One region of the Paucilactobacillus salsurae genome, then DNA from elsewhere that is predicted to be linked to it. Evidence: predicted binding sites of a transcription regulator. Region 1 holds the regulator's gene; each other region holds the start of a gene.
What was found. The regulator HrcA, encoded in region 1, represses chaperone genes, less so after heat shock. The targets are predictions, from matches to a motif close to TTAGCACTCNNNNNNNNNGAGTGCTAA.
Positions count from the first base shown of each region.

Region 2: the regulator HrcA is predicted to act here: its motif matches at 7,261-7,287, upstream of clpP (ATP-dependent Clp endopeptidase proteolytic subunit ClpP).
Region 3: the regulator HrcA is predicted to act here: its motif matches at 4,476-4,502, upstream of ACYVQZ_RS08380 (ATP-dependent Clp protease ATP-binding subunit).

Region 1 is NZ_BAAHWX010000001.1:242,139-252,735, reverse strand. It holds gene ACYVQZ_RS01305 (PolC-type DNA polymerase III) at 1-141, shown strand, start outside; gene ACYVQZ_RS01300 (DUF1697 domain-containing protein) at 157-711, shown strand; gene rimP (ribosome maturation factor RimP) at 819-1,292, shown strand; gene nusA (transcription termination factor NusA) at 1,320-2,417, shown strand; gene rnpM (RNase P modulator RnpM) at 2,431-2,730, shown strand; gene ACYVQZ_RS01280 (L7Ae/L30e/S12e/Gadd45 family ribosomal protein) at 2,720-3,025, shown strand; gene infB (translation initiation factor IF-2) at 3,040-5,490, shown strand; gene rbfA (30S ribosome-binding factor RbfA) at 5,507-5,872, shown strand; gene truB (tRNA pseudouridine(55) synthase TruB) at 5,973-6,878, shown strand; gene ribF (riboflavin biosynthesis protein RibF) at 6,908-7,855, shown strand; gene ACYVQZ_RS01255 (hypothetical protein) at 7,852-8,172, opposite strand; gene hrcA (heat-inducible transcriptional repressor HrcA) at 8,334-9,386, shown strand; gene grpE (nucleotide exchange factor GrpE) at 9,401-10,000, shown strand; gene dnaK (molecular chaperone DnaK) at 10,032-10,597, shown strand, end outside.
Region 2 is NZ_BAAHWX010000006.1:207-10,803, reverse strand. It holds gene argH (argininosuccinate lyase) at 1-340, shown strand, start outside; gene ACYVQZ_RS06425 (HdeD family acid-resistance protein) at 410-949, shown strand; gene rapZ (RNase adapter RapZ) at 1,024-1,908, shown strand; gene ACYVQZ_RS06415 (gluconeogenesis factor YvcK family protein) at 1,905-2,903, shown strand; gene whiA (DNA-binding protein WhiA) at 2,923-3,858, shown strand; gene ACYVQZ_RS06405 (FMN-binding protein) at 4,068-4,535, shown strand; gene ACYVQZ_RS06400 (FAD:protein FMN transferase) at 4,539-5,297, shown strand; gene ACYVQZ_RS06395 (FAD-binding oxidoreductase) at 5,311-6,588, shown strand; gene clpP (ATP-dependent Clp endopeptidase proteolytic subunit ClpP) at 6,648-7,244, opposite strand; gene ACYVQZ_RS06385 (hypothetical protein) at 7,437-7,583, opposite strand; gene ACYVQZ_RS06380 (hypothetical protein) at 7,808-7,933, shown strand; gene ACYVQZ_RS06375 (L-lactate dehydrogenase) at 8,033-8,953, shown strand; gene ACYVQZ_RS06370 (MIP/aquaporin family protein) at 9,049-9,780, opposite strand; gene ACYVQZ_RS06365 (hypothetical protein) at 10,239-10,597, shown strand, end outside.
Region 3 is NZ_BAAHWX010000011.1:33,244-43,840, forward strand. It holds gene ACYVQZ_RS08365 (DMT family transporter) at 1-409, opposite strand, end outside; gene ACYVQZ_RS08370 (MucBP domain-containing protein) at 504-1,205, opposite strand; gene ACYVQZ_RS08375 (ECF transporter S component) at 1,361-1,951, shown strand; gene ACYVQZ_RS08380 (ATP-dependent Clp protease ATP-binding subunit) at 2,000-4,255, opposite strand; gene ACYVQZ_RS08385 (hypothetical protein) at 4,567-4,755, shown strand; gene ACYVQZ_RS08390 (phosphocarrier protein HPr) at 4,900-5,166, shown strand; gene ptsP (phosphoenolpyruvate--protein phosphotransferase) at 5,168-6,895, shown strand; gene ACYVQZ_RS08400 (glycosyltransferase family 4 protein) at 7,240-8,445, shown strand; gene ACYVQZ_RS08405 (glycosyltransferase family 4 protein) at 8,449-9,471, shown strand; gene ACYVQZ_RS08410 (lysylphosphatidylglycerol synthase transmembrane domain-containing protein) at 9,474-10,502, shown strand; gene ACYVQZ_RS08415 (pyridoxal phosphate-dependent aminotransferase) at 10,518-10,597, opposite strand, start outside.

The sequences.
Region 1 (10,597 bases):
GCTGCTCGAGAAGAACGTGAATTTTTGTCAAAAGAAGATTTAGCAAATCGTGGTAAAGTTTCTAAAACGTTAATTGACTTTATGACGACCAATCATGTTTTAGATGGATTACCTGATGAAAACCAGTTGTCGTTGTTCTAATGATGAGGTAAGCAGATGGACTATGTTTTATTACTACGCGGTATTAATGTTGGTGGCCATAGAAAAGTAGTCATGGCCACTTTAAAAGCGCAATTAAGTGCAGCAGGGTTCAGTAATGTTATTAGCTATATCAATAGTGGTAATTTAATTTTTAAAAGTAGTGCGGAAAACGTTGATAAAATTGTAGAAGCTGTTTTAACGCAAAATTATGAATTTCCAATTGGCTTTACAGTTATTAGTCAACCAACGTTTTTAGCGTTGGCACAACAGATACCAATGTATTGGGACGAAAATGATCAATTGCGCCATAACGTTTTGTTTAAACTAAATGATTATTTACCTGAATATGATCAACGAATTACAGCGCAGCTGACGCCATATGATCAGGTCAAAATACTATCAAATTGTATTTTTTGGAGCTCACCGACAAAGGTCAATTATAGTCGCGCTTTTTATGCCAAAATGTTAGGCGAGCCCTTTTATTCAGTAGTCAGCATCCGCAATCGAAACACATTTTTGAAACTGAAACAATTGTTGATAGCAAGACAAAATTCAAGCCACAGCAGTTAAGTTGAAATTGATGTCAATTTTTGGTATATTAGTACCTGTAAGTTAAAAACTCGTAGTGAGTGAGCAGAAATGCTCGCTCTTTTTATTGCAAAAATGGAGGTGTGGTAGTGAGCAGTGTTGTTGAAACTGTTACACAGTTAGTAACGCCAATCTTAGAAGAAAAAAAGTTTGAATTATATGATTTAGAGTTTGTTAAAGAAGGCAAAAGTTGGTATTTGAGAGTTTATATCGATAAACCTGGTGGCATTACCATTGAAGAGTGTGCGCAAGTCAGTGATCAATTAGGCACGCGACTAGATGAATTGGATCCAGATCCAATCCCACAAGCCTACTTTTTAGAAGTTTCATCACCAGGAGCAGAACGTCCTTTAAAACGTGAAAAAGATTGGCAACAAGCCGTAAACGACTATATTCATGTTTCGTTGTATCAACAAATTAACGGTGAAAAGACGTATGAAGGAACATTAACTGACTTGAATGATCAGCAACTCACCCTTGATTATTTAGATAAGACACGGCACAAAACGATTACAATTGATCGCAGTAATGTTGCTAAGGGTCGGTTAGCAATTAAATTTTAAATTATTATTGGACAGGAGTTATTAAAAATGAATAAGGAATTAGTAGCGGCGCTTGATGCGTTAGAAAAAGAAAAGGGAATCAAAAAAGAAATCGTTATTGACGCCCTAGAAGCCGCTTTAGTGTCAGCTTACAAACGAAATTATGGGCAGGCCCAAAATGTTGAAGTTGATTTTGATGATCAAAAAGGCAACATTAAAGTTTATGCGGTTAAAACGGTTGTTGAAGAAGTCCAAGATGACCGTCTTGAAGTGAGTTTGGAAGAAGCTTTAAAAATTAATCGCGGCTATGAATTAGGGGATGAAATTCGTTTTGAAGTTACCCCACAAAACTTTGGTCGCATTGCAGCACAAACTGCAAAACAAGTGATCATGCAACGTGTTCGAGAAGCAGAACGTGAAGTCATCTACAACCAATACAGTGAATATGAAAATGAAATTGTTACAGGTGAAGTTGAACGACAAGATAGTCGTTTTATCTATGTTAATCTCGGTAAGGTTGAAGCAGTCATGAGTCAACAAGACCAAATGCCTAATGAAACATACCGCATTCATGATCGTATCCAAGTATTTGTGACTAAGGTCGAAAATAGTAGTAAGGGGCCACAAGTTTTTGTTAGCCGAACAGCGCCAGAATTATTAAAACGCTTGTTTGAAAAAGAAGTTCCTGAAATTTATGACGGCACAGTTGAAATTGTTTCAATTGCAAGAGAAGCGGGGGATCGTGCCAAGGTTGCAGTCCGTTCCAATGATGCTAATATTGATGCCGTCGGAACTTGTGTCGGCCCTCGTGGTCAACGTGTTCAAGTGATTGTTAATGAACTGGGTGGCGAAAATATGGATATTGTGGAATGGGTCGATGATCCAGCACAATATATTGCTAACGCTTTAAATCCTGCCGAAGTTTTAGACGTCATTTTTGATGAAGAAAACGAACGTGCTTGTACGGTGATTGTACCAGATTATCAGTTATCACTTGCTATTGGTAAGAAGGGCCAAAATGCGCGACTTGCAGCTCGCTTGACTAATTATAAGATTGATATTAAACCTGAGTCAGAAGTTAGCGATCAAGACCAAGCATCACAAGATGATGAATCAGCTCAAGAAATTGATGATCAAGAAGATTAGGAGTTGATGTAAAATGAAGCAACGTAAAATTCCGATGAGAAAAGATATTGTTACTGGTGAAATGGTGCCTAAACGACAACTAGTTCGAGTAGTGCGGAATAAAGAAAATGAAGTTTCATTGGATCCAACTGGCAAAAAGCCGGGTCGTGGTGCTTACGTACAAATTGACGTTGAAGTTGCCAAAAAAGCCCGCACCAATCGAACATTTGATCAAGTATTCGGTGTTAAAATTGATGATCAATTTTATGACGAGTTAGTTGATTATGTGGATCACCAACAAGCCAGAAGAGAATTGTTTGGTAATGAAAAATAACGAGAAAGTTTTACAACTAATTGGATTAAGTCATCGGGCAAGATTATTAATATCTGGATCAGATACAGTGTTACGCAGTATTCGCAAACAATCAGTTAAATTAGTATTAGTTGCTAACGATGCTGGAGCAACAACGAAGAAAAAGTTTTTAGACAAATGTGAGTTTTATCAAATTGATGTCGACATGACTTTTTCAAAGCAACAACTAGGTCAGGCTAGCGGACAGTCAAATATCGTATATGGCATTTTAGATAATGGCTTTGCAAAAAAGATCAAGGAGCTGCTTCAAATGTAAAGGGGCGTGAAGTAATGGGAAAACAACGAATTTATGAATTAGCAAAAGAATTAAAGGTGACCAGTAAAGAAGTATTGGACGTTGCTGCAAAAAATGGTATGAGTGTCAAAAATCATATGTCTACGGTTGATGAAACTCAAGAAAAAACATTACGGCAAGCATTTGGTAAATCAAGTGCGCAACCAAAGAATCAAACAAAACCAGCGGCCAAGCCACAGCCTGCCAAAAAAGCAACGACACCTAAAGTGGCACCTAAAACGACGAATCAAAGTAAAACGACTTCGCAAAGTCACAGTACAAACACAAGTGCTAAGACAACAAACAAGAAACCACAGACGAATCATACGCAACAACAAGGCCAAGGAAGTCGTCGGTCAAGCAATACTACTAATCAAAATCGCCGTAATAACGGTTCACAAGGTAATAACAACCACCGTCCAAATAATCAAGGACCACAAAATGGTCAACGCACACAAAACAACCAACATCAAACAAGTGGCAACCAACACAGCAGTCAACAAACTGCGCGCCACAACGGTGGTGGACGCTTTGGTGGTAGCCTGAATAGTAATAATAATCGTAATCAACAAGGTAACCGCTACAACAAGAACAATCGTTTTAACAAGAAAAATAAAAAGAACAAGAAAAATCAACGTATCCAACAAACGAATACCAAGCCAATGCCAACCAGAAAAGATCGGCCATTGCCAGAAACATTGATGTATTCAGAAGGGATGAATGCCCAAGATTTAGGGAAAATTTTGCATCGTGAACCAGCAGAAATTGTTAAAAAATTATTCATGCTCGGTGTGATGGTTAATCAAAACCAATCCCTAGATAAAGACACAATTGAAATTTTAGCAGCGGACTATGGCATTAGTGCGCAAGAAAAAGTTGAAGTTGACGTTGCTGATATTGATAAGTTCTTTGAAGAAGAACAAAAAAATAATGAAAATGATACGCCAAGACCACCAGTTGTTACAGTCATGGGTCACGTTGATCATGGTAAAACAACCTTACTTGATCAATTACGCCACACCCATGTGACTGAGGGTGAAGCTGGTGGTATTACTCAAGCCATTGGTGCCTACCAAGTTAAGTACAATAACAAGTTAATTACTTTCCTTGATACACCAGGACATGCGGCCTTTACTGAAATGCGGGCTCGTGGTGCTGATATTACCGATATCACGGTCTTAGTGGTTGCCGCTGACGATGGTGTTATGCCGCAAACCATCGAAGCAATCAACCATGCCAAGGCTGCGGGCACGCCAATTATTGTCGCTGTTAACAAAATTGATAAGCCAGGCGCTAACCCCAATCATGTTATTGAACAATTAACTGAATATGGTCTTATACCAGAAGATTGGGGTGGAGACACGATCTTTGTTGAAATTTCAGCTAAATTTGGTAAAAACTTGGATGAATTATTAGATATGTTGTTACTTCAAGCTGAAGTGATGGAATTAAAGGCCAATCCTAATCAACACGGTGCAGGTTCAGTTGTTGAAGCCCGTTTGGATCAAGGAAAAGGTTCAGTAGCTACACTACTCATTCAACAAGGAATTTTACATGTTGGGGACCCTGTAGTTGTGGGTAACACGTATGGTCGTGTGCGAACAATGACAAATGAATTAGGTCGTCGGATTAAAGAAGCAACACCATCTACGCCAGTTGAAATTACTGGATTAAACGATGTGCCTGAAGCAGGGGATCGCTTCATCACATTTGATGATGAAAAGACCGCCCGAGCTGCCGGTGAAGAACGTGCTAAACGTGCTTTAATTGCAGAACGTGCGAATACGACTCACGTTACCTTAGATAATTTGTTTGACTCTCTTAAAGAGGGTGAAATGAAGTCAGTGCCAATCATTATTAAGGCTGATGTTCAAGGATCAGTCGAGGCGTTAGCACAAAGTCTCAAGAAGATTAAAGTTGATGGTGTTAAGGTTGATATCATCCATACTGCTGTTGGGGCAATCAATGAAAGTGATGTCACTTTGGCTGAAGCTTCAAATGCAATTATTATTGGTTTTAATGTTCGTCCGACTGGTCAAGCTAAGACTCAAGCAGATGCAAATGAAGTTGATATTCGCCTTCATCGTGTGATCTACAACGCGATTGATGAAGTTGAATCTGCAATGAAGGGGATGCTGGAACCTGTCTACGAAGAAGAGGTTACTGGTGAAGTAGAAGTACGTGAATTATACAAGGCTTCTAAGATTGGTACCATTGTTGGTGGAATGGTCACTTCAGGTAAGATTACCAGAGATGCTAGTGTTCGCTTGATTCGTGATGGTGTCGTGATTTATGAAGGTAACCTCGGTAGCTTGAAACGCTTTAAAGACGATGTTAAAGAAGTTAAACAAGGTTATGAATTGGGACTGACCATTGAAAACTTTAATGATGTGAAAGTTAATGACGTCATTGAAGCTTATGTCATGAAAGAAGTTCCTGTTAAATAATAATGAGGTGAAATAAATGCCTGATAAACGGTATCGAGTAGGTCGCTTAAGCCAAGAAATTCAACGCGAAGTGGATGATATTCTATTAAAACGAGTTCGTGATCCACGAGTTCAAGGAATTACGATCACAGGCGTTGATTTAACCGGCGATTTGCAACAAGCCACGATTTATTACAGTTTATTGTCAGATAAAGCATCAGATGGACAAAAAGCCCAAACAGGCTTAGACAAGGCAACTGGATTAATCAGAAGTGAGCTTGGTGCACGACTAAATATTTTTAAAATTCCTGAATTGAAATTTGAAAAAGATCAATCTGTGGCTTACGGTAGTCATATTGATGAACTTTTAAATAAATTACATCAGGATGAACGAGAACTTTAAATAAAAACACAATTCCAATTGGAATTGTGTTTTTATTTTGGTTATTAATTGTGTCAAACGTTTGGTATGCTATAATTATTTCTGGTTTGGAGGGGCTTGCATGGACGGAATTATTCCACTATATAAAGAACGCGGATTGACTAGTCATGACTGTGTCAATCAGCTCAGAAAAATTTTACATACAAAAAAAATTGGTCATTCAGGCACCTTAGATCCCAATGTGGACGGTGTATTGCCAATTTGCATTGGCAAAGCGACCAAAGTGGTTGATTATTTAATGGATTCGGGTAAACAATACAAAGGTCAATTACTGATCGGCCAAGCGACAACTACAGAAGATTTAGATGGCGAAATTATCGCAGAGACAAAATTAAAACAGGCTATTTCGGCTGATGAAATAACAGCTGCCATGCAGACGCTAACAGGTTCAGTTATTCAAATTCCACCCATGTATTCAGCAGTTAAAGTAAACGGCCGAAAACTTTATGAGTATGCCAGAGCCCATGAACAAGTTGAACGGCCAAAAAGGACAATTGAAGTTCATGAATTTAAGCTTCTAGAAACGAATTACGATGGTAAGTCAGGTACGCAAACTGTTGACTTTATTGTGACATGCGGTAAAGGAACCTATATCAGAACGTTAGTGGTTGATTTGGCAAATAAACTCGGCTATCCAGGAGTGATGAGCAACCTAACACGTCAAAAAAGTGGTGGTTTTTCAATCGAACAAACTTATTCGATGGATCAAATTGAAACGGCAGTCGCAGATCAAAGAATTGAAGCATTTTTACTGCCACTTGATTACGCGTTGAAAAAATTTGACCACATCACGTTGTCAACAGACCAATGGGCCGGAGTTCAAAACGGAGTATGGTTAAAAACTAGTGAGGTCAACAGCACTGCTGACGTTGTCGCCCTAGTTTTTGATCAGGAGACAAAAGCGTTGTATCAAAAAAACGAGGAGCAGGACTGTTACAAGCCACTCAAAATGTTTTCAAATCATTAATCATCATAAATAACTAGGAGAATTCAAAGATGCAAGTAATCAAAATACGACATCCGTTGACCAAAGATCAAGTTGTGGATACACCGGTTGTTCTTGCAATGGGTTTTTTTGATGGTGTTCATCTAGCCCATCAAAAAGTCATTAAAAATGCCAAAAAAATAGCAACTGACAGAAAAATGAAACTAGCGGTGCTCACTTACGATCACCATCCTGGTCTGGTTTATCAAGCGATGGAAACACCTATCAAATACTTATCACCATTTCCACGTAAATTGGAGTTATTTGAAGCACTTGGTGTCGATATTGTGTATGCAGTGAGTTTCACTTCCAAGTTTGCCATGCAAACGCCGCAACAATTCGTGGATCGTTATTTAGTTGGTTTTCATACCAAGGTTGCAGTCGCGGGTTGGGATCATACGTATGGACCTAAAGATATCGCGACAATGAATAAACTTGATAGTTATAGTAAGGGCCGTTTTGAAACTGTCACCATCAAGGAACTGGAAGAAGATGGTCACAAAGTTAGTTCTTCGCGTATTAGAAACCTGTTTAAAGACGGGACAATTCAAGAAATTAACGAGTTATTGGGGTATGATTACCAGACGACTGGATTAGTCATCCATGGTGAAGCACGTGGCCGTGAACTAGGTTATCCGACAGCCAATATCGCTGGTAAACAAGATGAGTGGTTACCAAAAGTTGGTGTTTATGCTGTCCAAATGCAAGTAGGTGAAACCTGGTATGATGGGATGGCCTCGATTGGCTATAACATTACTTTTGGCGATAAACGGCCAAAAACCGTTGAAATTTATTTATTTGATTACAATGATCAAATTTATGGTGAAAATGTCAAAGTTAAATGGTTAGCATGGATGCGTGATGAAATTAAATACGATGGTGCCAAAGCTTTAATCGATCAGCTTGAACAAGATGAAATTAACATCAAAAAATTATTAGCAAAAAAAGAAAACCACTAATGCCGACTGGCATGGTGGTTTTGTTGTGTGTGGCCTTTAAGATGACGCGCTTTAAATTGCGGATGATTTTCGGTGACTAGTTTAAAATTTTTCATTTTAAATTGAAAAGGTTGATTTGTTAAGCGCATTTTGGTCCAAGTTTGCATGGCAACAATCATTTGTTGTAGTTGGCGCTCAAGTTCTGGTTTCTGTTCAGCAAGGACTGTTTGATAAATATCGGATTGCAGCCGTTGAATTAATTGTTGATGATAATTCAGCACTTCTTTTGTTAATGGTGCATGCCGATATTGGTTAAAAAGTGACTCAATTAACTGCATGGCTTCAAATGCATTTTTAGGTGTGATGAAACGTTGTGATGACTTAATTGGAATTCCTCCTCCAAGGTAGACTTTTCTTGACTTTCTTTGACGAGGTTGGTATATTATAAATTGTGTTTAGCACTTGATGGTGTCGAGTGCTAAAAAGGGAAGTGATAAGGGTGTTAACACAACGTCAAGAAACAATTCTCCAAGCGATTGTACGTCAATATACGGCTACCGGTCAACCGGTTGGTTCAAAAATATTAACGAGCTTATTGCCAGTGAAAGTTAGTTCAGCCACGATTAGAAATGAGATGGCAGAACTCGAAGATCAAGGCTTGATTACAAAAGAGCATACGTCTTCTGGGCGTGTGCCATCGACAAAGGGCTATCGCTACTACGTTGATCATTTATTAGATCAAGCAGTTCTTGATGATAATGATGTTTCGATAATTCGAAACTCATTTGGGACCAACTTTCATAAAATTGATGAAATTGTTTCTCAATCGGCGGATATTTTATCTAACTTAACGAGTTATACGACATTTACTTTACGACCAGAACAAAAAAATGTTCATTTAAGTGGCTTTAGATTGGTACCGTTGGGCAATCACCAAGTAATGGCCATTCTAGTGACGGATAGTGGTGAAGTAGAAAGTCAAACTTTTGGTATTCCACGAGATATGAATACCGACGAATTGGAATCAGTTATTCGACTGATTAATGACCAACTATCTGGATTACCTTTAGATGAAGTGTTTGCCAGATTACAACAGGATATTCCAATTAAAGTGATGCAGTACATGCACAGTTCAGACGGTGTTTTGGATATCTTTGATAGCATCTTATCGCATGCTGCTAGCGAACGATTCTTTGTGGGCGGCCGCATGAATTTACTCGGCTTTTCGCATAACAATGATCCGAATGTGTTGCGTGCCTTGTATTCGATGTTTGATAAAAATGAAGACTTATCAAATTTCATCGATCCCAAAACTGACTCACAAAACGACGGAATTAACGTTAAAATTGGTAATGAAATATCCAACAAGTTGTTAGAAGATTTCAGCTTGATCACGGCAACGTATGATGTTGATCAGTATGGCAAGGGCATTATTGCAGTATTAGGTCCAACGAGAATGCCATATTCACGAACAATTGGAATTGTTAGCGCGTTTCGTCAAGAATTAGCGCGACAGTTGCTTGATTACTATCGACGATACTATGATCAATGAGGAGGAATTAGTGCATGGCACAGCAAGATAAGAAAAAAGAACAAACGCAACCCGTTGATGAAGGCTCAGATAAAACAGTTGATGCAACAAAAGATGTCAAAAAAAATGATGCATCAAAATCAGATCAACCAAAGGCTGCACCTGATGAATCTGAACAACTCAAAGCAAAAGTTGATGAGTTGACGCAACAACTTGATGAAGCAAACGACAAGTATTTGCGTGCAGAAGCAGAAATTCAGAATATGAATAACCGTTTTAAAAAAGAACAAGCACAGTTATTAAAATATGATGGACAATCACTTGCTAAAGCAATTTTGCCGGTCATGGATAATTTAAAACGGGCGTTAGAAATTGAAGTTTCAGATGAAAATGGTCAACAATTGAAAAAAGGAATTCAAATGGTCCATGATCATTTGGAAGAAGCTTTGACAAGCAATGGCGTTAGTGAAATTGCTGCGCTTGATCAAAAATTTGATCCGACATTGCACCAAGCTGTTCAGACAGTGGCCGTGCAAGGTGATCAACAACCTGACACAGTTGTTCAGGTTTTTCAGGCCGGTTATCAATTAAAAGACCGCGTTTTAAGACCAGCAATGGTCGTTGTAGCACAATAAATTAGATTAAATAAAAAGAGGGAAATTTTACATGGCAACTAATAAAATTATCGGTATTGACTTAGGAACAACTAACTCGGCAGTCGCTGTAATGGAAGGTAATGAACCAAAGATCATTACAAACCCTGAAGGGGCTCGAACAACACCATCAGTAGTGTCATTTAAAGATGGCGAAACACAAGTCGGGGAAGTAGCAAAACGTCAAGCAATTACTAATCCAAATACAATTGTTTCGATCAAGAGTCATATGGGTGAACCCAACTATACTGTTGAAGTCGAAGGCAAGAAATATACACCACAAGAAATCTCAGCAATGATTCTCCAATATTTGAAAAAATATGCTGAAGATTATTTGGGTGATGAAGTAACACAAGCTGTTATTACTGTTCCTGCTTACTTTAACGATGCGCAACGTCAAGCAACTAAAGATGCTGGTAAAATTGCCGGTTTAGATGTTAAGCGAATCATCAACGAACCAACGGCTTCTTCTTTAGCTTATGGCCTTGATAAACAAGAAAAAGACGAAAAAGTACTTGTTTATGACCTTGGTGGTGGTACTTTTGATGTTTCTATCCTTGAATTAGGCGATGGGGTCTT
Region 2 (10,597 bases), on a different contig from region 1:
CACATCGCATGTTAATAAAGATAAAATGGCCCACGCGACCGACAATGATTTTTCCAATGCCACTGAACTAGCTGATTATTTGGCTAGTAAAGGGATTCCATTTAGGCAAGCACACGAAATCGTTGGTAAGTTAGTATTACAAGGGATAGAGACGCATACAACGCTACAAGAAATTCCATTAGCTGAATATAAGAAAATATCACCACTAATTGAAGACGACGTCTATCACGACCTAGAAAGTAAAGTGGCTGTTCAACGGCGTCAATCACTAGGTGGCACTGGTTTTACACAAATCAACCAAAACCTAAAACGAGCACAACAATTAATTGAACAGCGTTAATAATTGAACTTCCTCCTTAAATTAATTACTATCAAGTTAGATAGTCGTTGACTAAAGGAGGTTTTTTGAATGGATTTTAAAGATCATCGCTGGGGCTTTGACTGGAATGAATTTATTATGGGTATTCTGTGTCTGATTGCAGCTTATTTAATTATTCGGTTACCAAATGTTGGCCTGACTGGCTTAGTGATTTTATTTGGTGTTTTAGCGTTAATTAGCGGGATTGCAACTCTAGCAGGTTATTCGAAACTCAAACGTGATACTGGGATTCGTGGTACTTTTGCGTTAGTCATGGGTATTTTTGATATTATTGTCGCCATCTTCTTTCTAGTTGATATCCCTAGTGGCATTACGACTCTTGGCTTTTTATTTGCGGCCTGGTTTTTGGTTGATTCACTGGAACGCTTGTTGGTTAGCAGTCATTTGAAGTTTTTTGGCACAGGCTATTTCCTCTTTTCAGTTTTTCTTGATATTTTATGTTTGATTATTGCCTTTTTACTGTTGATCAACCCATTCGTCTCTGCATTATCGTTGAATTTGTTGCTAGCTATTTATCTAGTCATTTTTGGTATCAATGCCTTAGTCATCGCGTTTGCACGACGAAATTAGGATTAAAATAGAAATGACACACCCGGTATGTTACAATTGATGAACTGATCTAAATCTCAAGGTGGGGGTCAATTATGAGTAAACATTTGGAAGTCGTTATTATTACAGGTATGAGTGGCGCGGGGAAAACTGTTGCAATGCAAAGTTTCGAAGATTTGGGCTACTTTGTGGTTGATAATATGTTGCCTAATTTACTCTCACGATTTTTAGATATTGTGAAAGAATCTGTCTCAATTACTAAAGTGGCACTAGTTGTAGATCTAAGGTCAAAGGATTTTTATGATCAAATTCAACCCGCGTTTGAAGAATTGCGCAATCGCCAAGATGTGACAACGCAGTTACTATTTTTAGATGCCACCGACGAAGAACTGGTTTCTCGTTATAAAGAAACGAGACGATCTCATCCATTAGCACCGCAAGGTCGTGTTTTAATGGGCATTGAGACAGAACGTCAATTATTATTAGAATTAAAAAATCAGGCAGAAGTGGTCATTGATACCTCTAAATTGACGCCACGACAACTCAGACAACGCATCATTGATAATTTCAACAGTGATCACCACACCATGTTTTATGTTGAAGTACTGTCGTTTGGCTTTAAATATGGGTTGCCATTAGATGCAGATATTGTTATGGATGTGCGTTTCTTGCCAAATCCGTACTACATTAAGAAACTACGACCACTAACCGGTAAAGACAAGGCCGTTAGCGATTATGTCATGCGGCAAGATGCGACAGAAGATTTTTATCAACATTTCTATTCGTTGTTAGTCGATATTTTGCCTGGTTACCAAAAAGAAGGTAAAAGTAGTCTGACGATTGCCATTGGCTGCACTGGTGGACAACATCGTTCAGTCGCCATTGCTGAAAGATTAGCGCAAGAACTGGGACAACAATATAAGGTCAATGTGAGTCATCGCGACATTGAAAAAAGAAAGGAGTCCACGAATCGATCATGAAACCTACTAACAAACGTCGACCACGCATTGTTGTGATCGGTGGTGGAACTGGTCTTCCTGTTATTTTGCATGGGTTGCGGGATAAGGATGTGGATATTACTGCGATTGTTACGGTGGCAGACGATGGTGGGTCCTCAGGTGTTTTACGCAATTATATTAACGTCGTGCCTCCTGGAGATATTCGTAACGTACTCGTTGCATTGTCTGATATGCCTAAAACAGCGCTAGATATTTTTCAATATCGTTTTGATTCATCTGATCAGTTTTTTGCAGGTCATGCCATTGGGAATTTAATTATTGCGGCACTAACAGAAATGAAATCTGGGGTGTTCGAAGCAGTTCAAGAATTATCACAAATGATGCAGATTCACGGCCACGTCTATCCTGCCGCAAATGAACCATTGGTGTTAAGTGCCGAGTTTCAAGATGGTACTAAAATAAAAGGCGAATCAGAAATTACGGCGCAACATAAACCTGTTAAACGTGTATGGGTTGATCCGGCCAATTATCACGATAACCATCAAGCACAAGCGGTGCCTGAAGTGATCGATGCAATTTTAAATGCTGATCAAATTGTGTTAGGACCGGGAAGTTTATTTACCAGTATTTTGCCGAATCTCATGATCGAAAACGTGGGTCAGGCGGTTTGTCAGACCAATGCGGAAGTCATTTATATCTGTAATATTATGACTCAAAAGGGTGAAACTGATGAATTCAGTGATGCCCAACACATTGCTGTTTTAAATCGTCATTTACACCACCAATTCGTGGATACGATTCTGGTTAACACGGAACAAGTGCCGAGTGATTATATGGATTTTCAAAGATGGAATGAATTATCTCAACCGGTAAAACACGATTTTCAAGGTCTACGTGATCAAAATGTCCGTGTTATTTCAGCAAACTTTTTACAGTTGCGTGACAATGGGGCCTTTCATGATGGTGAAAAGGTAGTCAATGAATTATTAAATCGATTACATCAAGCGCATTTTTGATTTGAATGGAGTGATCAGTTTGTCTTATGCGAGTGAAGTTAAAAAAGAGTTAACGGGACTAGAGGTCCATTTAAAAAATGCCAAGGCTGAATTAATGGCACTCATCAGGATGAATGGTGCCCTAAGTATTGCCAATCATCAACTTGTCTTAAACGTGCAAACAGAAAATCCGGCAATTGCCAGACGCATTTACCAATTGTTAAAGGATTTCTATCACGCCGAAAGTGAACTGATTGTGCGCAAGAAAATGAAATTAAAGAAAAACAATCTCTATGTCGTCCGCTTACGCCATGATGCTCAAACTATTTTGGCAGATTTGGGTATTTTAGAAAACCTTCAACTTAAAGAACAGGTACCATTAGAGTTATTACAAGATGACGGCATGATTCGTTCTTATTTGCGCGGGGCTTTTTTAGCCGGGGGTTCTGTTAATAATCCGGAAACATCTCGTTATCATTTAGAAATTTATTCATTATACGAAGAGCACAATGCAGTGATCGCGCAGATGATGAATCAATTTGATTTGAATGCACGCGTCACGAACCGTCGTTCTGGGTTTATTGTCTATTTAAAAGAAGCCGAAAAAATTGCTGATTTCTTATCTTTGATTGGTGCCACGAGTGCCATGTTAAAGTTTGAGGATGTGCGAATTGTGCGCGACATGCGTAATTCTGTTAATCGGTTAGTGAATTGCGAAAATGCCAATATGGACAAAATTGCTAATGCGTCTAGCAAGCAAATTGAAAATATTAAATTTATTGATCAAACCGTTGGTCTCGGTAATTTGCCTGATAAACTGCGTGAAATTGCTGAAGCAAGGTTAGCACACCAGGAAGTTAGTTTGAAAGAACTGGGAGAGCTCGTCGCGAGCGGTCCCATTTCTAAATCTGGTGTCAATCATCGGTTACGAAAGATAAATGCTTATGCTGATCAATTGCGAGAACAGAGTGCATAAGAATTAAGGAGAATGTGAGAAATCACATTCTTTTTTATTTGGTTTGATTATAAAGTAATCTTTAAGCAAAAAGTCATAAAATTTTCATGGACAAGACATCTCTTTATCCTGAGATAGCGGATATACTTACACAATCATAAATTGCTTTTGAATTGAGTAAAATTTATACAATTCAGAATTAATATTAAATGCGAATGGGAAGTGGGACTATGAAAAAATGGTGGCAGCGTTTAATAGTCGTGGTGATTGCAATTGCGATTGTTATTGATGGATATTTTTTATTTTTCAAAAATAAGTTAACAATGACCCGTTCAGATACTGGTCAAACGAGTAGTAGCGAATCACAAAGTCAGTCAAGCTCAAGTACTTCATCAACTACAACGTCGTCAACGACTTACAAAGATGGTACTTATACAGGTAAAGCAACAACGACCAAGTGGGGTGATGTGCAAGTTCAAACAACCATTAAAAATGGCAAAATAACAGCGGTTAATGTATTGGAATATCCCAACGATAACGGTCACGATAAAGAAATTAATAGTCAAGCATTGCCGGTTTATAAAGCAGAGGCTATTAAAGCACAAAGCGCTAAAATTGATAGTGTCTCTGGTGCTAGTGAAACCTACAAAGGATTTACTGGTTCATTGCAAGACGCCCTAACACAAGCGGAGGACTAGCCAATGGATAACGTTCAAACAAAAGCATATCAATTTCAATCAATGACGATGCCATTTACGTTACAGTTTGCAAACCCAGAATTTAATGATAGCTTAAATGCAGATTTACAAAAAGTTATTCATCAAGTTCATCAATTTTTAGATCAGATTGACGCAGCTTTTTCACCATTTAAATCAGATTCGTTAGTGTCACAGTATCAAAGTGGTGATTTGAAAAATAATGAGATTACCGATCAATTTCGTGAGGTTTTTGGCATAGCCATTAAAGCCCAATCGATCACTGATGGTGCATTTACGCCGTTCTTTAAAAAACAGTATGATCCGACAGGAATTGTGAAAGGGTGGGCCATCCAACGGGCTTTTGAACGGTTTATGCAACCACTGATTGATGATGGCAAGGTTGTCGCCGTGTTATTAAACGGCGCGGGTGATATCCAATTGAGCACAAGTGACCAATCATCCTTTACTTGGCAAATTGGGATTGAAAATCCCACTGATTTATCCCAGCTAATTTATCGTTATGAACTAAAAAATGGTGCAATTGCTACTTCTGGATTCAGTAAACGCGGAGAACATATCATTCACCGAGATAAAACGGCACCGCTCATTCAGGCAACGATTGTTGCAAACGAGTTAATCGAAGCAGACCTACTGGCGACAACGGCAATTGTTATGGGAAAAACAAAGTTCACACAATTTGCACAACATCATCCAACCGCGGGGTTGTTAGTAGACGATCAGCAAGTTATTTCACGTATCTAAGGAGGTGGCGACAATGCTAAAACGAATTCCATTTATTCAATATCTGGTGTGGGCAGTCATTTTATTTGTTGTACCACTGCCATTAATTCAAGCCTTAGCAATGGGGTTACCAGCTATCTATAGCAGTGAGGCACTGGCAATTCAAACTGGTTCAATCGCCTATGTATGGTTTTTAGTTTCAATATATTTAAGTACACGACCAAAATGGTTAGACCGTTTGATTGGGTTACCAAGTATTTATTTTATTCATGGCATGCTCAGTATTTTTGGCATAGTCCTAGCTTACTTGCATAAAAGTGGAACGAGTTCAGCCGGACTGATTAAATTAACAGGGGATTGGTCGTTTGATCTATTTATAGGACTAATGATCTATTCTCTGGTATTTATGGCAGGGTGGTTGAGCAATCGTGTTAAAATTTTTGGGATGTTAAAGCATGGCTTAGAAAAAATTTTCAAACATGAGTTGTCAGTTTGGTTACATCGCCTCAATATCGTGGCCGTGATACTAGTATTTATCCACGTACAACTGATTTCTTATATCACAAGTATTAGTGCGTTCATTTGGCTTTTTGATGCGTATAGCCTGTTCGTGTTACTGGCTTATAGCTACACCAAAATTAAAAATGCGTACTTGCTGCCTACTGGTAAATTAATTGAAAAAAAAGAAATTGCACCCAATTTTTTTGAATACACAATTCAAATGTCTCATCCACAGCGCTTAACCATTAAGCCAGGCGATTATATTTTTATCAACTTTCCCCAAAAAGATCATTTGAAAGAACTGCATCCATTTTCGGTGGTTAATGATGTGCAACACGATGGTCAAATTGTCTTAGCCATTCGTGGTGATGGTGATTTTACCAAGCAGACACAGGAGTTAACAATTGGGTCGCAAGTTCAAATTGATGGCAGTTATGGCAAATTTGATGATGTCATTCAACAAAACCAAAAAGATGCTTTAGTTCTAATTGGTGGCGGTAGCGGCATCGTGCCACTTTTGTCGATTGTTCAGGCCTGTGATGATCGGCAAATTGATCTGTACTATTCAACCCATCGGACGGCCGATCTGATTTATGAGGAACAACTGAAAGCTTTAGCAGCACAACGTCGTAATTTAACCGTTCATATCCAAGAAGGAAGATTTAATACTGATCAAATCTTGCACTATTTAGATACGAATGCGGTTTATCTATTATCGGGTCCAAATAGCTTGGGTCGAAACTTTAAACAAGCATTGTTGCGCGCAAATGTTCCAGCAGATAAAGTTTATTATGAAGAATTTAGTTGGTAATTTTGTGACAAAAAAAGCGCCCTGATTGACTCAATCAGGGTGTTTTTAAGTCGTATTAATTATTTTTTCATATCTGAACTGTTTTGCATGATGCCATCTAATAACCCATATTCAACAGCTTCATCAGCTGTTAAGTAGTGATCACGTTCGGTATCATTATTAATTCGTTCAAGTGGTTGACCGGAATTGTCAGCTAAAATTTGATTAATCATTTTACGAGTTTTCAAAATTTCAGTTGCGGCAATTTCGATTTCAGTTTGTTGTCCTTGAGCACCACCAGATGGCTGGTGAATTAAGACTTGTGAATGAGGCAAACCAAAACGTTTGCCCTTTGCACCAGATGAAACTAACACACTGGCCATTGAAGCAGCCATTCCAGTAACGATGGTCTGAACATCAGATTTGATGAAGTTCATGGTATCGTAGATGGCCATTCCAGAAGTAACCACACCACCAGGTGAATTAATGTATAAGTAGATATCTTTAGTTGAATCTTGAGCGTCCAAGAACAATAATTGGGCGATAATGGAGTTGGCCATATCGTCTTCAATTGGACCGGACAACATGATAATACGGTCTTTTAATAGTCGTGAGTAAATATCATAGGCACGTTCGCCACGTGATGATTGCTCAATGACAGTAGGAACTAAGTTCATAGTGTTGCCTCCTTATTTAGCACTTAGCAGTATTGATTGCTAATCGTGTAAATGTAGTTTAACGCGTTGGTCAATAAAGGTCAAATGATTTATCTGCTTTATTGCACGTGTTTATTATACTGGATTTTAGCAGCTGGTGAAAGGAATACAAAAAAGGCTACGACAATAATTGTCATAGCTTTGGCGATGAAGTTATTTTTCGAGTGCTTCACTTAACCAACTTAATTCTTTTTTGGCACAGTCGTCATCAAGAGCAACGCGTTCTTGATCTACCGATGGATTGTTGTTAGGATCCTCGATATTACTGGCAGTAGTGTGCGTGCTTTTATCTAGTAACATAATACCATCTCCGAGTAAGTGTAATTACTTAGGTTATTGTTTACTACAAACACCATGATATTATATATAGGTATACTTGTCAAATCCCTTTGAAAATCTTTAAAAAGGGCACAGAGAAGATATTGGTATAGTTCAATTATAAAAAATGTATTTGCGTTTCCAGTGGTGAACCTTTATAATGGGAATGTTGATTTATTAAGAGAAGAAAATAAGGAGGCAATGACATGCGTAAGGCTCATCCAAATGGCGTTCAAGGTCGTCGGCCAGTTGCTCCAAAGTACAAGCGAGCATTGAAAGAAAAGAAAATTGAAGATTTACGTAAGTGGGCAAAACAAAAGCCAGCTAAGTAATTAAAATGACTTGAAGTATATATTTACTTCAAGTTTTTTTGTATAATTGCTTCAATGTCCATTTTTTATAGAATAGTCAAAATGAAAGGTTGATGGAAAATGCCAAGAAAAATTGCAGTTATTGGAATGGGTCACGTTGGCTCAACAGTTGCGCACTACATTGTTGCTAATGGCTTTGCGGATGATTTAGTGTTGATTGATATTGATGAAACTAAAGTTCAAGCGGATGCCCTTGATTTTGAAGATGCCATGCCTAATCTACCATTTCACACTAATATTTTTGTGAATGATTACCAACAATTGGCTGATACTGATGTGATTATTTCAGCACTTGGCAACATCAAACTACAAGACAATGCTAATGATGATCGTTTTGCAGAATTACCATTCACGAGTGCTGCAGTTAAAGACGTTGCTCATAAAATCAAAGATACCGGCTTTAATGGTTTGATTGTGGCGATTACTAATCCAGTTGATGTGATTACTTCAATTTACCAAGATATTACAGGTTTACCAAAAAAACATGTGCTTGGCACGGGAACATTGCTTGATTCAGCCCGCATGAAACGTGCTGTGGCCTCACAATTAAACATCGATTCACGTTCTGTGGTTGGGTATAATTTAGGTGAACATGGTAATTCACAATTTACAGCGTGGTCAACGGTTCGCGTTTTAGGTAAACCAATCACACAAATTGCTGCTGATCGTGGATTGGATCTTGATGCGATTGATGGTGAATCTAAGGCCGGTGGCCATCGGGTTTTCCATGGCAAAAAGTATACGAACTATGGGGTTGCCACAGCTGCTGTCTTGCTAGCCAACACGATTTTAAATAATGCGTTAACAGAATTACCCGTTTCTAATTACCGTGAAGAGTACGGCACCTACCTATCATATCCTGCAATTGTTGGGCGGGATGGCATTGTTGAACAATTAAAATTGGATTTAACAGACGAAGAACTCAAAAAATTACAAATTTCTGCCGATTACATTAAAACAAAGTTTGCAGAAAGTAATTAAAATAGACTATAAAAAATGTCACGGCTAACCGTGACATTTTTTAAATAAATTTTTTAATATTGAATTTTCCTTATTGTGGTGTCATGAAATAAATATTATCCAAATAATAGCTTAAACAAAAATGTTCCTACCACACCACCAAAAAGTGGTGCAACAACTGGTACCCATGAATAATTCCACTGAGAGGAACCTTTTTGTTTGAGCGGAATTAGGGCATGAACCATTCGAGGACCAAGATCTCGCGCAGGATTTAATGCCGGCCCGGTTGGCCCACCTAAGGAAACAACCAGTGCGAGCACTAGAATACCAACTGAAAAATTGGCTAATCCAATATTCGATTTGAAGGCCATCGTATGTGTCATCGTTAACGCGCCAAAAATTAAAATGAAAGTTCCAATAAATTCGTTAATGAAACCATCCACATTAGAATGAACAGCATCAATTGTCGAAAATGTACCTAAAATGGCCTCGTCATTGGTCGTTTGATCATAGTAGGGTTTATAACTAACTACAACTAATAATTGACCAGCAATTGCACCAGCAAACTGAGCACAAAGGTACGGAAGGACTTCGTTCCATGGAAATAGGCCATTAATGGCTAAACCTAGAGTCAATGCAGGATTTATGTGGTTGCCTGAAACGCTACCAATCATCATGGCTGGAATCAATACTCCGGCGCCATATCCTAAACCAATCAAAACCCAACCGCCATGATATCCTTTAGTACCCTTTAACTCGACATTGGCGACTGATCCGTTACCTAATGCAACTAAAAAGGCAGTTCCAATAAATTCTGCCACAACGCGAGTAAACAAACTATACTCCATAGTTTTTTCCTACTTTCTGTAATGGATGAACAATAAGGGAATGTCAATATTCACACAAGAACCATTTTAACAATGTAAGCGCTTTAAGTAAATGAAAAATTATACATTTTGTGAAAAGAATTCACTGATATATTAGTGTTCTAGAAACTTTTTCACAATCCTTTCAAAACTTACTATGGCATTAATAATTGATGATTAGAATTCATTTGAAATTGAGCAAAGAATTAATGAATATTTAAAGATAAAAAGGCATTTTATTCAAATGTTTGTGAAAAAAGGAATGAAATTATACTTATTGATTCAATCAGTGAAAAAATCCACAATTTGAGCGAACTTAAAAATCAAATTAAAAATTTTTTAAGTTGTGTTGGGAAGAAATTAAAACTTTGAAAATTTAAAAATTTATCAGATAGAAAATGATGTTAGTGTATTATTTAAAATGTAGTGAGGAGAATGTAATGACAAAAGAAATAATTAAATATGTAAAAAAAGCAAATAAATTTTTTATCATTGACTCAAAAAATGGTTATGCAGAACAAGGGAACGAGAAAGATGTTGATTTTGAAAAATATGTTTGGAATACAACTCGATATAACAAAATAGAGAAAAATGATTTATTTATCTACAGACGACCGCAGCGTGCTAGCAAAAATCATAAGTTTTATTTGTTCGGCTGTGGTCAATTTGGGGAAATTCAACATGGAATAACTACAGGTACAGTTTATTCATTGCTGTTAAATAGTTTTAAATTTAAAAAAGAGATTTATCAGGACAAGTTAGAAAAATTTGATTGGAATAGCAAGACACGAAAAGCAAA
Region 3 (10,597 bases), on a different contig from region 1:
ACCACATCATGCCAATGACACATAAGGTGATTGCCAAATAACTTTTAATTTCAGGCCGTTTATGAAACATAACCCAAACGACAAAAGGAACCATTACCACGTAGGTAGCGGTGAGAAAGGCATTCTTACCAGGTGTGGTATATTTTAATGCGATTGTTTGAAGCTGATAACCGATAAAATTAATAAAACCAGCCATAAATCCAATTCGAAAGTCGGTCCACGTCATTTTATTAATGGTTTGATGAAAGAACAAATAAACGAGGCCAGCATAAATTAAACCGCGTAACGCATTAATCAGCCCAGCAGGCATACCTGCATTAACAGCTTGTTTAATAAACAAGTAACTGGCACCCCACAAAATGGCAGTGGTTAATAGAATCAAATTGGCTTGTAACTTTGAAAGTTTCATATTGGTCTCCATTTTTGAATATTCATTTTAACTATAACATAGGTGAATTGCTTCAAAGACAATAAAAAAAGACGAAATTTTTCGTCTTTTTTTATTATTTAATTTTAACGTAGGTGCCGTTCACGAATCCTTTATCTTCAACTTCATACCAGGTAACACCGTTATCATCAGTGAGTTTGCCTGATAATTGAACTTCCGTATTATGCTCCAATTCATTAACAATTTTGCCATACGGACGATCATAAACTTGAATCATGGCATTCGGAATATAGTCAATTTTAGCAGCCACTAAATCCATTTTTTCAATGGCTTCAGTTTCGCCTTCATCAGCATCTGGTTGTGGTTGATCAAACGGATTATCAACAATTTCCATTTGATGATATAAAATCCACTGATCTGGGCCAATTTCATACCAGAACTTGCCGCCGGTTGTCGCCACACGTTTAAAGGTTCTCAGCACCATGCCACCAGGGTAGGTAGTGCCACGTTGAAAGCCATCAACGGAATCAAAAACAGGGGTAGGGGCAAACAATTTCAAATACATGGAAACATCTTCGACTTCTGCCCATTTTTTCTTACGATAATACATTCGCACAGTATGGGGTTGTTCATTAAACGTACCACTTGTTTCAGCATCAGCTTTCACGAAACTATAGTCTTGAAAATCGCCTTTTGATACGCTGTAATGTTGGCCAATTAAGCCCTTTAATAATTGTGGTAAAGCTAAATTCTCTTTTGTATCGATATCAATGTGGTAAACCCACACCGGTACACCACTGTCATAGTTGTTAGCCATTTAAATCACCTCATAGAAAAATTACTACTTGTAGTATACAGCTTTTTATATAACACGTCATATCTTATTTTAATGATATTAATGAAATCTTGATAGTTCCTAATTTCGGCCAAAACTTGTATAATGTAAGCAAACAAATTTCGGAGGATTCTGAAGTGACAAATCGAAGAGCAACTTATCGCTTGAGTATTTTATCAATTTTAATTGCCATTATTGTGTTACAGGATTTTATTCCTGTCTTAGGAAACATTCCGATTGGACCATTAAGTTTAACCACGTTGCATATTACAGTGATCATCACCGCCGTTGTGTTAGGGCCGGTTGATGGGGCGATTATTGGTGGTGTTTGGGGTGTCATTACTTGGATACGTGCTTTTACGTTTCCAAGCAGTCCATTAGCGCCACTTGTGTTTGTCAACCCATTAGTATCAGTTGTGCCACGTATTTTTATTGGTTTATTCGCAGGGTGGACGTTTTTAGCACTCATGAAAGTTATGAAAAAGCCGGTAGTGCCAATGGTGATTTCTGCTTTAATCGGTGCGTTAACAAATACTGTTTTGGTGTTAGGGGGTATTTACCTATTTTATCGAACACCTGCTGTCGCCCATATTTATGGTGTTAATGTTGATAATTTACTAAAAGCACTCAATGCGATCTTTATTACGAATGGTTTGGCGGAAATGGCGTTAGCCGCTGTGATTGTGCCATTGATTGCAATGCCATTACGAAGAGTAGTCAAGAAATAAGAAAAACCACTAACTATAATTTCAGTTAGTGGTTTATTTAGTTACAATTTATTTACTATCTTCAGAACCATCATCACTCTGAATCTTCTTAACAGCCGCTGCAACATCTTTATCACTAGCAGCTTCCAAAGTAATGTTGCCATCGACAATCTTAGCATTTAAATTCTTAACACCTGGATTGTCTAAGACAAAGTCAGCGATGCGGTCTTCAATTTGTTCTTGAATCACACGCCGTAATGGCCGCGCACCCATGGTTGGATCAAAGCCTAAATCAACCAGCTTTTCTTCAACAGGGGCGGTAACGTGAACATAAAGTCCACGATCAGCCAACATGCGGTTAACGTCGGCAATCATCAAATCAACGATGTGCATCAAGTTATCCTTAGTTAAGGCGTTGAATTCGACAATCGCATCAAAACGGTTTAAGAATTCAGGCTTGAAGTATTCACCCAATTTATCAACGATTGAGTGCGTCTTACCTTCAGCAGCAGCGCCGAAGCCAACACTAGCTTCAGAGTCACCAGAACCGGCGTTAGACGTCATGATAATAATCGTGTCCTTGAAACTAACCGTGCGACCTTGAGAATCAGTCAGGCGACCATCATCCAAAATCTGTAAGAACATGTGCATAACATCTGGATGGGCTTTTTCAACTTCATCCAATAACACGAGACTATATGGATGACGACGAACTTGTTCGGTTAATTGACCAGCTTCTTCATAGCCGACGTAGCCAGGAGGTGAACCGATTAACTTCGAGGTTGAATGTTTCTCCATATACTCACTCATGTCGAAACGAATCATTGAATCCTCGGAACCAAATAATTCTTTAGCCAATTGTTTAGCCAATTCAGTTTTACCAACCCCAGTAGGACCAACAAACAGGAACGAACCAATTGGGCGACCAGATTTGTTTAAACCAATGCGGTTACGACGAATGGCACGCGCCACTTTGTCGACCGCCTCATTTTGACCAATGACATGGTTTTCCAAGTTTTGATCAAGATCTTTTAATTGGGTTTCTTCTTGTTTTTGTAAGTCCCCAACAGGGATGTTAGTTTTTTCTTCCACGATGTGTTGCATATCTTCAACCGTCACCGTAGCGGCGTCTTCACTATGATTTGCTTCAGCATCGTCTTTGGCTTTGGTCAACTTGGTTACTTGATCACGGTAGAAGGCTGCTTTTTCGTAGTCTTCATTATCAAGTGCTTGTTGCTTATGAGCTTCAGCGGTGTGAATCTCATTTTCAATTGTGGCTGGGTCAGCAGTCTTCAAGGTTAAGTTCTTCTTCGAACCAGCTTCATCTAACAGGTCAATGGCCTTATCAGGTAAGAAGCGATCTTGAATATAACGCGCTGATAACTTAGCAGCCGCGGTAATCGCGTCATCGGTGTACTTCACATTATGGTAATCCTGGTAGCGTGACTTAATCCCATTCAGAATTTGAATGGTTTCTTCAACACTGGGTTCATCAACTTGAACAGGTTGGAAACGACGTGCTAACGCAGAATCTTTTTCAATCTTGCGGTATTCATTTAACGTTGTAGCCCCAACTAATTGGAAGTCGCCACGAGCTAGTGCTGGTTTCAAAACGTTACCAGCGTCCATGCCACCTTCGGCATTTCCTGCGCCCATGATTTCATGAATTTCATCAATAAATAAGATGATATTATCATTTTTAGAAACTTCTTCCATTAATTGCTGCATGCGTTGTTCGAACTGCCCACGAATTCCTGTTCCTTGAACAAGCGAAACAACATCTAAACGAATAACTTCTTTATTATTTAATTTTTGCGGAACTTGACCGGCAACAATTGCTTGTGCTAATCCTTCAACTACGGCTGTTTTACCAACTCCAGCTTCACCAATTAACACGGGATTGTTTTTGGTCCGGCGGTTTAAAATTTCGATCACCCGATCGATTTCTTTATCACGGCCGATGACGGGATCGATTTTTCCTTGTTTAGCAAGTTCAGTTAAGTTAACGCCAAATTGGGCTAACAAACTGTTACCTTTGCCACGGTTACCGCCATTTCCTTGTTGTGCTTGTGTTTGGTCATTAAATGCTTGTTGACCAGCTTGACCAGCGTTTTGGCCTTGCATGGCTTTAAACAAATCATCTAAGTTACCAAAACCAAATGATGGGTTTTGTGCCATTCCATTACCTCCATTAAAGAGAGTATTTTGTGCTTCTTTCATTTTTTGATAGCAACTCTGACAGAGGCCAACTTGTACTCGCTGTCCGTTCACTTCAGCTTGTAAGTGAATGGTTGCCGGATTCTGATGGCAATTTTGACATAACATCTGTAAACCTCCTTTATCACACTATCGACATCTCTAATTTGCCAATTGAGATGAAAAGCCTTTGTGGTCGTTTGATATTGTTTGACCTTTATTGACCTTTGAACTCATTATACATTGGATAATCAAGATTGCAAGTGATTTGTCTATTTTCTGAAACACGAGTTTATCGTTGATATGATCGACTTTGTCGTGCATTCCAAGTCGTATCAACACAATAATTCTAGCACTCACACGTTTAGAATGCTAAAAATTTGTTCTTTAACGATTAACAGATATAATAGAAGACATGAATGATGGATGGGAGGATTTTAATGGATAAAGATTATCATCAGTTAATGGAAGATTTACGCCAACACAACATTGAAAGTTTTACGATCACTAAAGATGAGTTTCAAACCTTTCAGCCGATCTTTCATGCTTACGAATATCGCCAACAACTTGTTGGTAAAGCAAACCGTGGCGGTGAAATCGAGTACACCTTACTAAAAAAACAAGCTTAGTTGGATTTGAAAACAAACCGGAGCCAACATTCCGGTTAGTGCTTGTATTTACCGCTTACAATTGCTATTATTAACAGGTAAGAAAGCTTTTTTGGCTTGCCAAGAAGCTTCAAAAATTAAATCCTTGAAGGAGATTGATCACTAATGGAAAAACGCGATTTTAATGTTATTGCAGAAACTGGAATTCATGCACGTCCAGCAACTATCTTAGTACAAACAGCTTCAAAATTTAGCTCAGATATTACCTTACAATATCAAGATAAGAGTGTGAACTTGAAGTCTATTATGGGTGTAATGTCATTAGGTGTGGGACAACATGCTGACGTTACAATCACTGCTGATGGTTCAGACGAAAAAGAAGCCATCGCTGCTATTGAAGAAACAATGACAAAGGAAGGACTGTCAGATTAATATGTCAAACCGGCTAGAGGGAATTGCTGCAAGTAATGGTATCGCCATTGCTAAGGCTTATTTGTTAGTCGATCCTGATTTGTCTTTTGAAAAGAAAACAATTTCTGACTCTGATCATGAAGTCCAAAGACTTCATGATTCTTTTAATGCTTCAACAAAAGAGTTGGAAGTTATTAAGCAAAAGGCTGTCCAATCATTGGGCGCCGAAGAAGCTGAAGTTTTCGAAGCACATATCACGATCTTGGCTGACCCAGAATTGATTAGCGCCATTGAAACAAAGATTAAAGATGAAAAGGTTAACGCTGAACAAGCAGTTAAAGAAGTGACTGACCAATACATCGCAATGTTTGAAGCAATGACTGACAATGAATATATGCAAGAACGTGCGGGAGATATTCGCGACGTTACTAAGCGTATCATGAGTCATTTACTTGGCGTTTCATTACCAAGTCCATCATTGATTGATTCAGAATCAATCGTTGTATCTCATGACTTAACACCTAGTGACACCGCACAATTAGACCGTAAGTTTGTTAAAGGATTTATTACCGATATTGGTGGCCGTACTTCACATTCAGCCATCATGAGTCGCACCCTTGAAATTCCTGCCGTGGTTGGTAGTGGTGACGCTACTACTGAAATTCACGATGGTGATTTAGTGATCGTCGATGGTATTCACGGTAAAGCAATTGTGAACCCAACTGATGCCGAAGTGGCAGATTATAAAGCACAAGCTGAAAAATTTGCTGCTGACCAAGCTGAATGGGCCACATTGAAAAATGCCAAAACAGTTACGGCTGATGGAAAGCATTTCGATATTGCCGCTAACGTCGACACACCTGATGATTTACAAGGTGTTCTTGACAATGGTGGGGAAGCAATTGGCTTGTTCCGTTCCGAATTTCTATATATGGATTCAGCAGAACTACCAACTGAAGACGAACAATTCGAAGCCTACAAAAAAGTTGTTGAAGGCATGAACGGCAAGCAAGTTGTTGTGCGGACAATGGATATCGGTGGTGACAAGCATCTACCATACATGCCATTACCAGAAGAAATGAACCCATTCTTGGGTTATCGTGCCATCCGGATTAGTTTGGATAAACAAGATATCTTCCGAACACAATTACGTGCATTACTACGTGCTTCTAACTATGGTAAGTTAGCGATCATGTTCCCAATGATTGCGACAGTTGATGAATTTAAACAAGCACGTGCCATTTTTGATGAAGAAAAAGCTAAGATGGTTGCCGATGGCAAACCAGTCGCTGACAACATCGAAGTTGGGATGATGATGGAAATTCCAGCAGCTGTTTTGATTGCTGATAAATTAGCTAAATATGCTGACTTCTTCAGTATCGGAACTAACGACTTAATTCAATACTCATTTGCTGCTGATCGTGGTAACGAACATGTTTCTTACCTCTATCAACCATATAACCCATCATTATTACGTTTGGTTAAGCGTGTCATTGACACTGCTCATGCTGAAGGTAAGTGGGCTGGTATGTGTGGTGAAATGGCTGGCGATCAAGTTGCCGTGCCATTGTTAATGGGTATGGGCTTAGACGAGTTCTCAATGAGTGCTACATCAATGCTTCAAACACGTTCATTAATGAAGAAACTTGATACTACTAAACTTGGTAGTCTAGTTGATCAAGCACTTGACGCTGAAACTAATCAAGAAGTCATTGATTTAGTGAAAAACGTTGAAGATAATTTAAACTAAATTAGATTTATTTAGCGCCCTTTGCCGGGGCGCTTTTTTGTTGGTCAAATAGTTAGATTATATTTGTTTAGACCGTTAACGAAAACTTCGGAGAAAATTTAATTTTGTTGGGTCAACTAAAAGTGCCGAAAACACATGATTCGTAAGGGATTACCATTGTTTAGCAAATCTTAATGAATAGTTGGAATCTCCTTGTAAATACGGTACAATGGGTGTCGTTGTCGAATTGCGTTGATTGATTAATAAAATGCCCTTGTGTACAATGGTAGTAATTATCGACGTGCTCAGTACCCCGTACATTAATTGATACTGTGTCGGGTGAATGAAACCGGAGGAGAATCCTTGTGAATATCGGATTATTTACAGATACATACTTTCCACAAGTGAGTGGTGTTGCAACTTCTATCAAGACGTTGCGTGATGAACTAGAGGCCCAAGGCCACAATGTTTATATTTTTACCACCACGGATCCGAAGGTTGATAAAAATCATTTCGAACCAGGCATTTTTCGCTTCAGTAGTGTACCGTTTGTGTCCTTTACTGATCGTAGAATTGCTGTTCGAGGACTCTTTAAAGCTTACCGAATTGCTAAAGAGTTGGACCTTGATATTATCCATAACCAAACTGAGTTTTCCCTTGGTTGGATGGGTAAAGTGATTGCTAAAGCAATGCGAATTCCATGCATTCATACGTATCACACAATGTATCAAGATTATTTACATTACATTGCTAATGGCCATATTTTAAAACCTAAGAATGTGCAACAGTTTGCCTCATTGTACCTAAACCACATGACCGGGATTATTGCACCAAGTCAACGTGTATTAAGTACGTTGGAAGGTTATGGTGTTAAAGCACCTATCCGTGTCATTCCAACGGGGATTAACGTTGCTCGTTATCAACATCAAGATAGCCCACGGACGAGTCATGAATTACGTCAAAAATTGGGTTATTCAGACGAAACGCCGGTTTTATTGTCGTTAAGTCGAATTGCATATGAGAAAAACATTCATGAGTTAATTGAAGCATTACCTGACATTTTGAAACAACGACCAGATGCCCAATTGTTAATTGTGGGTGATGGGCCAGCTAAAGAAACACTCGAACAACAAGTTAGCGATATGCAGCTTGGTGATCACGTGACATTTGCCGGTGAAGTGGAAAATGACCAAGTTTACCACTATTACCAAATGGCTGATGTTTTTGTGGCAGCTTCTGATTCAGAATCACAGGGGTTAACTTATATTGAAGCATTGGCTTCTGACTTGCCAATCGTGGTGATGAAAAGCCCTTATACTGATGAACTGATTGACGATCCAGCTATTGGTCACAGCTTTCAAAAGAAGGCCGATTTGGTGAAGTACAGTATTGCGTACTTGGATAATCGTTCTGATAATGAAGAAGATGCTAAGAAACGGTCACGTAAACTGGATGATATTTCAGCTGAAACGTTTGCTAAAAAAGTGACGCGTTTCTATCATGACAGTCAAATTGAACTAGCAGAATCAAACCGTGAACCGGTTAATTTATTTCGCGGACCAAGAGGATAGTTAATGTTAAAAATATCGATGTTTTCATCTGCCGATAAGGTGCAAGGCCAAGGCGTGGGTAGTGCCTATATTGAATTGATTAGATTGCTAAAAGAGCATTTTAGCGAAGAATTTGATATCAGTATCAATCGCTATCGACATAGTCATATCAGTCACTACCATACAATCAACTTCCCTTATTTTCTATCAACTTTTCTACCTGGACGCGGCAAGAAAATTGGATATGTGCATTTTTTGCCTGAAACACTGGAGGGGAGCATTAAAATTCCCCAACCATTTCGGGCAATTTTTTATTGGTATGTGATGGCATTTTACAAACGCATGGATCATATCGTGGTGGTTAATCCTTCTTTTATTAGTAAATTAGAAGATAAGGGGATTGACCGTGGTAAGATCACGTATATTCCTAATTTTGTTAATCGACAAGAGTTTCATGAATTGTCTGCCGATCAAATTACTGCTTTAAAGGAGCAGTACCATTATGATGCACAGAAAAAAATTATTTTAGGTACTGGACAGATTCAAGACCGCAAAGGGGTGCCTGATTTCATTAAATTAGCGCGACAGAATCCTGATATTCAGTTTATTTGGGCAGGTGGTTTTTCATTTGGTAAAATCACAGACGGTTACGCTGAATTAAAACGAGTCGTGGATAATCCGCCAGCTAACTTAAGTTTTCCCGGTATTGTCTCACGTGAGGAGCTAATCAACTACTATAATATGGCTGATTTGTTTTTATTACCGTCTTACAATGAACTATTTCCAATGTCTGTACTTGAAGCCTTTAGCTGTGGTACACCAGTTCTACTCCGTGACTTGGATTTATACCGTTCAATAATTGATGGATATTACGAAGCTGCGAGCGACGTTGACGAAATGCAAACCAAGTTAACTGCTTTGCTCGATAATCCAGCTGGATTGAAATTTTTACATGATAAATCGCTAATTGCTAGTGATCATTATTCTGAAGCTCATCTAGCACAAATTTGGCATGAATTTTACTTACAACAAGCACACGAGGACTAAATATGTCGCGACGCAATCAAATTGTTTTAGTTTTAATGTTAATAGTCGGGCTAGGGATTTTTGCCTTTTCTCTGCGCAATGTTCAATTGTCACAGGTCGTTCATGATTTAGCGAACCTCAAGTGGCAATGGTTTTTAGTGGCAGTGTTGTGCATTATTTTGTACCTAGTCTTAGAAGCGGTCGTCGTTAAAATATTTATGGCTGACCGCTATCAAGGATTTACGTTTAAAGACGCACTACGGGTGCCTTTGATCGAACAATTATTCAATGGATTAACACCATTTTCAACTGGCGGGCAACCAGCACAACTGATTGCGATGATGCAAACAGGTGTGGATGCGGGGCAGGCCAGTTCAGTATTGTTAATGAAGTTTGTGGTGTTTCAAGCAATGATTGTGGTGAACTTCATTATTAGTTTGATCATTGGTTTTCATTTTATTGCTGAGAAATTACAAGCACTGTCGTTATTTGTGGTGTTTGGTTTCTTGATTCATTTAGCAGTGATTGTTGGTCTCCTCATGGTGATGTATTGGCATGGGTTCACCAAACAGTTGGTTAATTTATTAATTACGCCTGTTAAATGGTTCCGATCTGCTGAAAAGTTTGCAGAAATGAAAGTTAACATCGATGAAAAAATTGACACTTTCTATGCTGAAAGTGTCAAATTGAAATCAGAAGGATTCAAATTAGTCCGCGTTTTTGTGGTGACTTTTGTGCAACTTTTGTTTTACTACTTAATTCCGTATTTCATTATGCTAGCACTTGGTGTTAGTCATATTAATTTAATCATGGTCACGAGTTTGCATGTGTTAATTGTGATGATTATCTCACTGTTCCCAATTCCAGGTGGAACAGGTGGTGCTGAGTATAGTTTTTCCGTGTTATTTTCCAGCTTTATTGGGACCAATAGTAAACTTGTTCTAGCGATGATTCTCTGGCGGGTGCTGACGTATTATTTTGGCATGTTTGCAGGCATGTTTGCGTTAGTAATTAAACCAGATAAAGTTCAAGAAAAAAAGTCGACCATTTAAGGTCGACTTTTTAGTTTATTGTTGATTATCTGGATTTTCAATGTAAGCACGCATGCGCTTCATTGCTTCTTTTAGTTTTGCAATATCGGCAGCAT